Regions from separate parts of the Cobetia sp. 1CM21F genome, predicted to be linked through region 1. Evidence: predicted binding sites of a transcription regulator. Region 1 holds the regulator's gene; the other holds the start of a gene.
The links. Region 1 encodes LexA, which represses DNA repair genes until DNA is damaged. Its sites were predicted from a motif close to TACTGTNTANNTANACAGTA; they were not measured.
Positions count from the first base shown of each region.

Region 2: a site for LexA is predicted at 2,062-2,081, ahead of MSG32_RS08770 (YqiA/YcfP family alpha/beta fold hydrolase). Genes of this name have one in related genera too.

Region 1 is NZ_JALNTQ010000002.1:1,014,944-1,020,888, forward strand. Features, by position in the region: gene MSG32_RS10005 (L,D-transpeptidase) at 1-277, opposite strand, end outside; gene MSG32_RS10010 (TetR/AcrR family transcriptional regulator) at 277-954, opposite strand; gene lexA (transcriptional repressor LexA) at 1,521-2,150, shown strand; gene MSG32_RS10020 (hypothetical protein) at 2,268-2,507, opposite strand; gene MSG32_RS10025 (DUF6586 family protein) at 2,760-3,239, opposite strand; gene topA (type I DNA topoisomerase) at 3,239-5,881, opposite strand.
Region 2 is NZ_JALNTQ010000002.1:732,967-738,911, reverse strand. Features, by position in the region: gene cmoA (carboxy-S-adenosyl-L-methionine synthase CmoA) at 1-57, opposite strand, end outside; gene pgi (glucose-6-phosphate isomerase) at 262-1,965, shown strand; gene MSG32_RS08770 (YqiA/YcfP family alpha/beta fold hydrolase) at 2,241-2,993, shown strand; gene parE (DNA topoisomerase IV subunit B) at 3,208-5,088, shown strand; gene parC (DNA topoisomerase IV subunit A) at 5,212-5,945, shown strand, end outside.

The DNA.
Region 1 (5,945 bases):
CGGGCGTGAACACCTCGCCCGTGAAGCGCCGGCCGCGATAGACGGCGCCACGCGGATTGCCCGCCCCGATGGCGGCACGAATCACATGCCAGCCGGTTGGCGTGCAACCGCTGCCGTCGAGCTCGCCGATACCGTTGAGGCCGCTGGAGATCGCGCAGGCATGCACCAGCGCGTCAGGGTCAGCCGCGGGGGGCGGCGCATCACGACTGCCACTCGGCGCGTCATTGCGTATCTCAAGGCTCTGGCGCGAGAGATCCACCGCTACCCAGCAGGCCATCAGCTGGCCGCCTGGGTGACCGCCTCACCATCTCCGAGCGTGGCCGGCAACGGCGCTGCCATCGCCGCGACCACCACCGGCCGCATGTGCTGGATCAGCTCGCGCACCGTGGTGTGATGGCCGTACTCGGCCTCCTCGATATCGCGCAGCGCATCCAGGCCCGAGAAGGTGAATATCACGCTGCCGAGCATGAAGTGCAGACGCCAGAAGCGCTCGTTGTCCGGCAGATCAGGCGTCGCCAGCTTCAGAAGCTCGGCGAAGCGGCTGAAGACCGTGCCGTAATGCTCGCGGATATAGCGCCGCATGTGGCCCTGACCCTGGGTATAGGCAAGCCCGAGCAGGCGCATGAAGGTACGCAGGCTATTGCGCTCGGCCGGCACCTCCAGCACGGTACGCGCCATCACCTCCAGCAGGACCTCCAGCGGCACCTGGCGCCCGGCGTATTGCTGCTCGACGCTGTCGAGTGCCGCGTGGAAACGCTCACTGAACGGATCGAGATAGCGTGCGAAGACCGCCTGGATCAGCGATTTCTTGGAGCCGAAGTGGTAGTTCACCGCCGCCAGATTGACCTTGGCCTTGCTGGTGATGTTACGCAGTGAGGTCTCGGCGAAGCCGCGCTCGGCGAACAGCACCTCGGCAGTATCGAGGATGCGGGTAACGGTATCAGTCTGGGCCATGGGCGGAACCCTTGTCAGGTAGAAAAGGACTGGAGTCGTAGGTCACGGCGCAAGCCCCGCGCGGCGACTCTCTCATGAGGTGGTGCAGGTTCACCGCAAGGCGCGTTCGATCATGACACCCGTGAGCACTACCATCGGCGAACATTCGTTTGAAACACTTTGATTCTAGCGCGCCATGCCATGACTGACAATTCTCTCGCGTTTCAAACGCCAGAGGTTTAGCCAAGCCTGATATTCCCTCAGCGCTGACCATCCCGATTCAAGGGCTCGTCATGCTCGGTGACTGACCACCCCGCCAGAGCCAGGCCGGGTTCATTTCCAGACATTCATCTCCAGACATTCACCTCCAGACATTCACTTCCAGACATTCCCTTCAAGAAAGAATGCCTCGGATATCGGCAGGAAAAGTCGCCAGACAGCGATATCCCGTCGACTACCTGCCCTTTGAGGCCACCACGCAAGCCACGATGCCTTGCATGACCGCCATGACTGGATACAATGACAGTTGTATGGATGCACACCCCGTGCCGTCAGCTCAAGATGCCGCCCAGGCCAAAGGCAATGCCATGACCCAGCCGCTTACTCCGCGCCAGCAGGATGTCTTCGACTTCATCATCAAGACCATCAAGTCCTCTGGCTACCCGCCGACGCGGGCCGAAATCGCCCAAGCGCTGGGCTTCCGCTCACCGAATGCCGCCGAGGAGCATCTGCGTGCCCTCAAGCGCAAGGGCGCCATCGAGATGGTGCCGGGCACCTCACGCGGCATTCGCGTGCCGTCGCTGGCTGACGTCGACGACAGCGCCAACGATGGCCTGCCGGTGATCGGGGAAGTGGCCGCCGGCAGCCCGATTCTTGCCAGCGAGCATATCGACCGTCATTGTCCGCTACCGAGCGACTACTTCTCGCCGGCTGCCGACTACCTGCTGCGTGTACGCGGCGTGTCGATGAAGGACGTGGGGATTCTGGAAGGTGACCTGCTGGCCGTGCACCGCACCAGCAGCGTGCGTGACGGCCAGATCGTGGTGGCACGTCTGGGGGATGAGGTCACCGTCAAGCGCTTCCGCCGTGACGGGCATTACGTGTGGCTGGAAGCCGAGAACGAGGACTTCTCGCCGATCAAGGTCGACCTGCGCACGGACAGCCTGGAGATCGAGGGTCTCGGGGTGGGCGTCATCCGCGATGGTGGCCTGCACTGAGACCTTGACCAGCGGCGCTCTTCTCGCAAAGCTCTGAGCAACAGAAAAGCCGCACGCATTGCACAAAAAAACCCGCCTCAAGGCGGGTTTTTTTGTGCGCGAAGCGCGAGCGATGAATCAGTGCACGATGCCTTCTGACTGCTCGTCCTCGTCTTCTTCGCCATCCCAGAGGCGAGTCCGGGTGATGGCGTGGTCGATCATCTCACGCGCGACCTCGAAACGATTGTCACGCAGCAGATCAGCGGCCTCGTCCGAAATGCGAATGCTGAGCAGCGGCTCACCTTCGCTTTCCGCGGCGCGCAGAATCACTTCACCATCTTCCATTTGCACAATTTCAAGTACGGCGGGATCGGACACGTCATTCCTCCTGCACGGCATCTCGCGAGATACCGGCGTCGTTGTAATCGTCAGCGCGACGGCTGGCAAGCCCGGCACCGTGTTGCCATCAGCGACGCAGAAAAAAGTACGACCACAGCCAGAGCCATGGTCGTACCGGAGAATGCAGGGCTTGCCACAATGCGATCAGTCTAGCACCCGTGAAGGCGAAACGTCACCCGATTGCCATGCGCCAGTCATCACCAGCGTGCAGCACCAGATCAACGCCTTGACCTACCACTCGACACTCGACTCGCGCAGCTGCGGCAGCAGCGCCTTGAATGCCGTGATGGCGGCGCTGAGACGCTCGGCCAGCGAGGCGCTCGAGGCTGCCGCGATGATCAGACCATCACCACGCGAACGCGATTCCTCGCGGCGAGCGACGCCGCCCTCTTCATGCAGGCGGGTCACATCCGCGACCAGCTCAGACAACCAGCTGTCGGGGCGCTCCAGCAGGCTGCGCAGCTGCTCGACCTCGGCGATGGGCGTCGGCGGCGACGCCAGGCGCTCGCGCCAGCTACCCTGCGGCCAGCGCGCCGTCACGGCACATTCTTCCAGCAATGACGCCAGCGCCAGCTCCAGCAGGGCGAGCGCGCCCTCTTCACCGGCCATGCGACGCGCCACGGCATGCTCATCGTCGCCAGAGGCTGCTGACTGGGCCAGCAGCAACTCGGCCTGATACAGCAGCTGATTGGTACGGGCACGCTGGCTCATCAGCTCTTGGCTCCCTTGCGCTTGTCCTCGACGACCCAGCGGCCGTTGTCGTAGGTGGCCTTCCAACCGGTCGCCTTGCCTTCCTCATCGGTCATGACGTACTGAGCCTTGACCTTGCGCGAGAAGCGAATCTGCGCCGGACGTCCGTCCGGGTCCTGATCCGGGGCCTCGAGAATGAAGTGATACTTCTCCGGCAGCTCGTCGGCATGCGCCTTGAGCTCCTTGACCAGCGGCGGACGCGTCTCGCGATTCTTGGGGAACTGACTGGCCGCCAGGAACAGGCCACTGGCGCCATCGCGCAGCACGTAGTGGTCCTCGACCTTGACGCAGGCAAGTTCCGGCATCGGAATCGGGTCCATCTTCGGCGGCGCCACTTCACCGGACTTGAGCAGCTTGCGGGTGTTCTTGCAATTCTCGTTGGTGCAGCCGAAGTACTTGCCGAAACGCCCGGTCTTGAGCTGCATGTCGGAGCCGCACTTGTCGCACTCGATCACCGGGCCATCGTAGCCCTTGATGCGGAACTGACCTTCCTCGACCTCATGACCGACACAGTCCGGGCTATTGCCGCAGACGTGCAGCTTGCGCTGCTCATCGATCAGGTAGCTGTCCATCGCGGTGGCGCAGATCGGGCAGCGACGCTTGGCGCGCAGCGCATCCGTCTCGGCATCTTCACCGGCATCGGCCGCCACGGCTTCATCGCCCGGCAGCAGATCGATGGTGGTCTTGCAGCGCTCCTTGGGCGGCAGGTTGTAGCCGGAACAGCCCAGGAAGACCCCGGTCGAGGCGGTACGAATCTGCATCTCACGCCCACAGGTCGGGCAGGCGATGTCCGTCGGCACCGGCTGGTTGGGACGCATGCCCTCTTCGGACTGGGCGTGGTCCAGCTCGGCCTTGAACTCGGCGTAGAAGGTGTCCAGCAGCTCGCGCCAGTTGCGCCCGCCGTTGGCCACCTCATCGAGATAGTCTTCCATGCGCGCCGTGAAGCCGAAGTCCATCAGGTCCTTGAAGGACTCGCTGAGGCGATCGGTGACGATATCGCCCAGCTTCTCGGCATAGAAGCGACGGTTTTCCAGCGCCACGTAGCCACGGTCCTGGATGGTGGAGATGATGGCGGCATAGGTGGACGGACGACCGATACCGCGCTTCTCCAGCTCCTTGACCAGGCTGGCCTCGGTGTAACGCGCCGTGGGCTTGGTGAAGTGCTGCAGCGGCTGCAGCTCGACCAGGTCCAGCTTCTCGCCGATGGCGAGGTCCGGCAGCGACTGGTCCTCTTCCTTCTTGCCCATCGGCTTCATGACACGCGTGTAACCGTCGAACTTGAGCACACGGCCCTTGGCGCGCAGCTCGTAGCCATCCACTTCGATGGTCAGCGTGGAGGACAGGTATTCGGCCGGCAGCATCTGACAGGCCACGAACTGACGCCAGATCAGCTCATACAGACGCTCGGCGTCACGCTCCATGCCGGCGAGATCGGTGGCGCGGCGCGACACTTCGGAAGGACGAATCGCTTCGTGCGCTTCCTGGGCGCCTTCCTTGCTGGAGTAGACGTTGGCCGCTTCCGGCAGGTAGTTGCTGCCGTATTCTTCGCTGATGAAGTCGCGCGCCGTGGCCACCGCGTCCGCCGACAGATTGGTCGAGTCGGTACGCATGTAGGTGATGTAACCCGCCTCGTAGAGACGCTGGGCCATCATCATGGTCTTCTTGACCGAGAAGCCGAGACGACCACTGGCCGCCTGCTGCAGGGTCGAGGTGATGAACGGCGCGTTCGGCTTGGAGCGCGTCGGCTTGTCTTCACGATTGGTGATCGCGAGCTTGGCCGTGCGCAGCGCCGCGATGCGATCCATCGTCTCCTTCTCGCTGGTCGGACGGAAGGCCTTGCCATCCTGACGCGCCAGCTCGAAACGGATCGCTTCACCACTGGCGGCGGCCAGCTCAGCGTGGACATCCCAGAACTCTTCGGGGATGAAGGCGCGGATCTCGCGCTCACGCTCGACGATCAGACGCACGGCAACCGACTGCACACGCCCGGCGGACAGGCCACGAGCGACCTTGGCCCACAGCAGCGGCGAGACCATGAAGCCGACGACGCGATCCAGATAGCGGCGTGCCTGCTGGGCATGCACGCGGTCCATCTTCAGCTCGCCCGGCTCATCGAAGGCCGCCGTGATCGCCTTCTTGGTGATCTCGTTGAATACCACGCGCTTGTAACGCGAATCGTCGCCACCGATGGTCTCGCGCAGGTGCCAGGCAATCGCCTCACCTTCGCGATCCAGATCCGTCGCGAGATAGATGGTGTCGGCTTTCTCGGCCAGACGCGTCAGCTCGGAAACGACCTTTTCCTTGCCGGGCAGGATCTCGTAATGCGCCTCCCAGCCATTCTCCGGGTCGACCCCCATGCGGCGGATCAACTGGGTCTTGGCCTTCTGCGCCTTGTGAGCCGCCTTGACCTCGGGCGACATCTTGCGAGTCTCCGCCGCCTGACGGGCACGTTCCTTGGGGTCGGTGGCCTGCTTGCCGCTACCGCTGGTCGGCAGGTCGCGGATGTGCCCGACACTCGACTTCACCACGAAGTCGTTGCCGAGATACTTATTGATGGTCTTGGCCTTGGCGGGCGACTCGACGATCACCAGTGACTTGCCCATGGTTGCTCGCATCTCCTGGCCGGCGCTGATTGCGCCGGCGAATGACTCGTCGCGCTGGGTTTTG
Region 2 (5,945 bases), 280 kb from region 1:
GGCGACACGGTCAAGGGGTGTCGTAAATATCGCGTCACGGTAAGATGCATCACTCATGGATCAAGGCTTCATCGGGCAGTGGGCCAGGGCGACATGCCTGTGGCCGAGGACCGGCCGGGCAGAGCGCCCCGTCGGGCCCGCCATTCTACGCATTCGGCGCCCGTGACGCACCCGTCACGGCTGGCGGGTGATGCCTCCATCAATCGATTTCAGGCCGGGCCATGCAGGGCCGGTCATTACACTTCAAGGAGAGAGGTGGCCATGTCCACTCAATCAGCGGCACGTTCTGCGCGTCGTAATACCCAGGCCTGGCAGGCTCTCGCGCGCCATCATCAAGAGCAGATGGCCGATGTGCATCTGAAGGACCTGTTCGCCGAGGATGCGGCGCAAGGGCGTGACCGAGTGGCGACCTTCACACGCTCTGCCGCAGGGCTGCGTCTGGATCTCTCCAAGCAGCGCCTCAAGGGCGAGACCCTGGAGCTGCTGCTGGATCTGGCGCGCGAAACCGGCGTCGAGCAGGGCATCAAGCGCCTGCTGGCCGGTGAGCATGTCAATCGCTCCGAAGACCGTCCGGCGCTGCACGCCGCGCTGCGTCTGCCGCGCTCCGCCAGCCTGGTGGTGGACGGCGAGGATATCGTGCCGGCCATCCACGAGAGCCTCGAGCACCTGGCCGAGATGGTCGACACCTTCCACAGCGGCCAGTGGCGCGGCGCCACCGGCAAGCCGATCACCGACGTGGTCAACCTCGGTGTCGGTGGCTCGGACCTGGGCCCGCTGATGGTCTCCAGCGCCCTGAGCGATTGCCGTCCCAAGGACATCCACGAGATCGGCGTGCACTTCGCCTCGACCATGGATGGCTCCCAGCTGGCGGATTATCTGGAATCCTTCAGCCCGGAAACCACGCTGTTCATCCTGTCCTCCAAGTCATTCTCGACCATCGATACGCTGTCCAATGCCCGCACCGCGCGCGACTGGCTGAAATCACGCCTCGATCCGGAAGGGCGCCTGGAAGCGCTGATCAACCGCCAGCACTTCATCGGCGCTTCCGCCAAGCCGGAGAAGATGACCGAGTGGGGCATCGCGCCGGAACATCAGCTGCTGTTCTGGGATTGGGTCGGCGGCCGCTATTCGCTGTGGGGCACCATCGGTCTGCCCATCGCGCTCAATGTCGGCATGGACAACTTCCGTCGCCTGCTGGCCGGGGCGCATGAGCTGGATGAGCACTTCCGCACCGCGCCGCTGGAAGACAACCTGCCGGTGCTGCTGGCGCTGGCTGGTATCTGGAACAACAACTTCCTCGATATCCGCGCCCACTCCATCCTGCCCTACGACGGACGCCTGGAATACTTCGCCAGCTACCTCGAGCAGCTGGAGATGGAATCCAACGGCAAGTCGGTGACCAACGATGGCGAGATGATCGACTACTCGACCTGTCCGGTGCTGTGGGGCCAGCTGGGGCCGAACGCTCAGCACGCCTTCTATCAGCTGCTGCACCAGGGCACCCAGGCGGTCGAGTGTGACTTCATCGCGCCGATGTGCCGTTATGATCACGTCGAGGACGCCGAGACACGCGCTCACCTCAAGGCACAGCACCGTCTGACGCTGGCCAACTGCTTCGCCCAGTCACGTGTGCTGATGCTGGGTGATGACGCCATCCCCGGTGATGAGGCGCAGCCGAACCACAAGCGCTACCGTGGCAATCAGCCGTCGACCACGCTGCTGCTGGAGACGCTGACACCGGAAACGCTGGGTGCGTTGATTGCGCTCTACGAGCAGAAGGTCTTCGTTCAGGCCACCATCTGGGATATCAACCCGTTCGATCAGTGGGGCGTGGAACTGGGCAAGCAGATCGCCACCGCCACTGAAGCGACCATGACCACTGGCGAAGGCTTCGAGACGCTGGACGCCTCCAGCCGTGCGCTGATCGAAGCGGTGTGGGCAGCCCAGGATCAGGACCCGCGCTGAGCCTATGGCGGATGTGAGTGAGAATGAGAATGAGAGTGTGTGAGTGAGGGCATGCTGATATGCCATGCAAGACGAGCGGCGGCGTCAGTCGTCGCTCTCTGTTGATTTATACAGTATTCTCGCTATCCTATAAGCGAATCAATCGTTTACACTAGACAGCATGACGCGGACCGTCGAAAACCCTGCTTCCAGCGGATGAACGCTCGAGAGATGCCCAGCCATCTTGAGGCGTGGGAGGGGAGGTTTCGCGGTCTGACGTGTTGTCGGGAGTGCTGATGGCCAATTCCCCCTTTCCGTCAGATACGGCAGCGATGCACGCCACCGCGCCCGTCAAGGGTCTGCTGTATCTGCACGGCTTCAATTCGGCCAGTTGTTCGCCCAAGGCACGCTTGATGCAGCGCGCGGCAGAGCAGTTCGGCCTGCCGTGCGTGATGCCGGACATCCCCCCGGAGCCCGGCGCGGGTCAGGCGGCGGTCAACGCGGCCTATCTCACGTTGTGTGAGCGCCTGGCGCTGGACCCCGCAGACCCCGCCTGTGATGACGCCATCATGGTGATCGGCAGTTCCATGGGCGGCTTTCTGGCCACCTGGCTGGTCGCGCGTGAGGCCGCACGCCTCGAGGGGCCGGCTGGTCCTTCTCAGAGCGTCTGGCGTCAGGGGCCGCGCAGTGTGCTGATCAATCCGGCCGTGCGTCCCGCGCGACTGGTCAGCGAATGGCTCGGCTCGGTGCATGCCAACCCCTATACCGGCGTGACGTTCACCGTCACCGAGGATTTCGGGCCCGGACTGCTCGCATTGGAAGCGGAGCCGGTCACGGCGCAGCGCACCCTGGTGCTGTTGGCGACGGCCGATGAGACATTGGATGTCAATGATGCCGCAGGGCTCTATCAGGGAAGTCGCTTGATCATCACGCCGGGTGGCGATCACGGCTTTGCGCAGCTGGCGGAATACCTGCCGGCGATCATGGCGCATGGCGGGCACCGGCTGGCCCCCGCCACCGCAGCGGCGATGCATGTCGCGCCGGACTAGCAGGTCATGTGCGTGGTGCTTTCTGCTACGACACACCACGACCTGGCTGGGGACGGCACCTCTTGGCACGACATGGATTGGCACGATATGGCAGGGCGTTCGATGCTGAGCGCCAGGCGCCGGTCTCTCATTTTTCAGGAATCCGTTGTCCGTCTCGCGTACGTGAAATGGCGAGTCGGATGGCGGACGTCAACACCAAGGACACAAGGCTGCGATGAGTCAGTACAGCGCCAGTTCCATTGAGGTCCTCTCCGGCCTCGAACCGGTCCGCAAGCGGCCCGGCATGTATACCGACACTTCTCGGCCCAACCACCTGGCGCAGGAAGTCATCGACAACTCCGTCGATGAGGCGCTGGCGGGGCACGCGAAGGAAATCCGCGTGCGCCTGCTCGAGAATGGCGGTATCGAGGTCGGCGATGACGGTCGTGGCATGCCCACCGACATCCACCCCGAGCATGGCGTGACCGGCATCGAGCTGATCCTCACCAAGCTGCACGCGGGGGGCAAGTTCTCCCAGGACAGCTATCGCTTCTCCGGCGGCCTGCACGGCGTGGGCGTCTCGGTGGTCAATGCGCTGTCGACGCGTCTGGAAGTGGAAGTGTGCCGCGATGGCCTGCGTCAGCGTATCGCCTTCGAGAATGGCGAGAAGGCCGAAGAGCTGACCCAGATTGGCACCGTCGGCAAGCGCAATACCGGCACGCTGGTGCGCTTCTGGCCGGACGAGAGCTACTTCGATAGCCCGCGCCTGGCGATGCCGCGCCTGCGCCACCTGTTGCGTGCCAAGGCCGTGCTGTGTCCGGGCCTCAAGGTCGTGCTCATCGAGACCGATGGCAGCGAGACGACCTGGCACTACGAGGATGGCCTGCGCGATTACCTGCTCGGCGCCACCGATGGCTTCGAGCGCCTGCCGGAATCGCCCTTCGTCGGCCATTTCGAGGATGAGGAGCACGGGGTCGACTGGGCGATCCAGTGGCTGCCGGAAGGCGGCGAGCTGGTGCAGGAACCCTACGTCAACCTGATCCCCACGCCGCTGGGTGGCACCCACGTCAATGGCCTGCGCTCCGGTCTGCTCGAGGCGCTCAAGGAATTCTGCGACTACCGCAGCCTGCTGCCGCGTGGCGTCAAGCTGAGTGCGGATGACCTGTGGGAGCGCGCCGCCTTCGTGCTGTCGGTGAAGATGCTCGATCCGCAGTTCGCCGGCCAGACCAAGGAGCGTCTGTCCTCGCGCAGCGTCGCCGCCTTCGTCTCCGGCGTGGTCAAGGACGCCTTCTCGCTGTGGCTCAACCACCATGTCGATCAGGCCGAAGCGCTGGCGGAACTGGTGATCTCGGCGGCCCAGCGCCGTCTGAAGAGCGCCAAGAAGGTCGCGCGCAAGAAGGTCACCTCCGGGCCTGCGCTGCCGGGCAAGCTCTCGGACTGCTCAAGCTCCGATCCTGCCGACAGCGAGCTGTTTCTGGTCGAGGGTGACTCCGCCGGCGGCAGCGCCAAGCAGGGCCGCAACCGCGAGACTCAGGCGATCCTGCCGCTGCGCGGCAAGATCCTCAATACCTGGGAAGTCGAGTCGCATGACATCTACTCCTCCCAGGAAGTCCACGACATCGCGGTCGCCATCGGCCTGGACCCGGGCTCGGACGACCTCACCAAGCTGCGCTATCACAAGGTCTGCATCCTGGCGGATGCCGACTCCGATGGTCTGCACATCGCCACGCTGCTGTGCGCGCTGTTCGTGCGTCACTTCCCGGCGCTGGTGGATGCCGGGCGCGTCTTCGTCGCCATGCCGCCGCTGTACCGCATCGACCTGGGCAAGGAAGTGCATTACGCCCTGGACGAGAGCGAGAAGGCGCACATCCTCAAGCAGCTCGAGAGCAAGCGTGGCACGCCCAACGTGCAGCGCTTCAAGGGTCTGGGTGAGATGAATCCGCTGCAGCTGCGGGAAACGACCATGGCGCCGGATACCCGCCGCCTGGTGCAGCTGACGCGCAGTGCGGATGACGGCACCCACGAGATGCTCGACATGCTGCTGGCCAAGAAGCGCGCCAGTGATCGCAAGAGCTGGCTCGAGGACTACGGCAACATGGCCGACATCGAGGTCTGATCATCGTGAGTTTCGAGCGCAGCTGAACTTCGAACGCCAGACAAGCTGCGCGACAGCATTCTTTCGGGAGCGCCACAGTCAGGCGCTCCCCGGTTTTACGCTCGTAATCAAGGTCAAGCGCCCATGAGCATGGATATACAGGTTGCGGAGGGTGACGTCGAACGTCTGGCCCTGCGCGACTACACCGAAAAGGCGTACCTCGACTACTCGATGTACGTGATTCTCGACCGCGCCCTGCCGCATGTCGGCGATGGCATGAAGCCGGTGCAGCGCCGCATCGTCTACGCCATGCGCGAACTGTCCCTGACGGCCAACGCCAAGTACAAGAAGTCGGCGCGCACCGTCGGCGACGTGCTGGGCAAGTTCCACCCCCACGGCGACAGCGCCTGTTACGAGGCGATGGTGCTGATGGCGCAGCCGTTCAGCTATCGCTATCCGCTGGTGGATGGCCAGGGCAACTGGGGTAGCCAGGATGACCCCAAGTCCTTCGCGGCGATGCGTTACACCGAATCGCGGCTGTCGAAGTACTCCGAGGTGCTGCTGTCCGAGCTCTCCCAGGGTACCGTCGACTGGGTGCCCAACTTCGATGGCACCATGAACGAGCCCAAGGTGCTGCCGGCGCGTCTGCCCAATGTGCTGCTCAACGGCACCACCGGTATCGCGGTGGGCATGGCGACCGACATTCCGCCGCACAACGTGCATGAAGTCGTGGCCGCCACGCGCCATCTGCTGCGCCATCCGGACTCCGACAGCGATCAGCTGATGGAGTACCTGCCGGCACCGGACTTCCCCACCGAGGCGGAGATCATCACGCCGCGCACCGACCTCGCCAAGCTCTACCGCACCGGTCGTGGCAG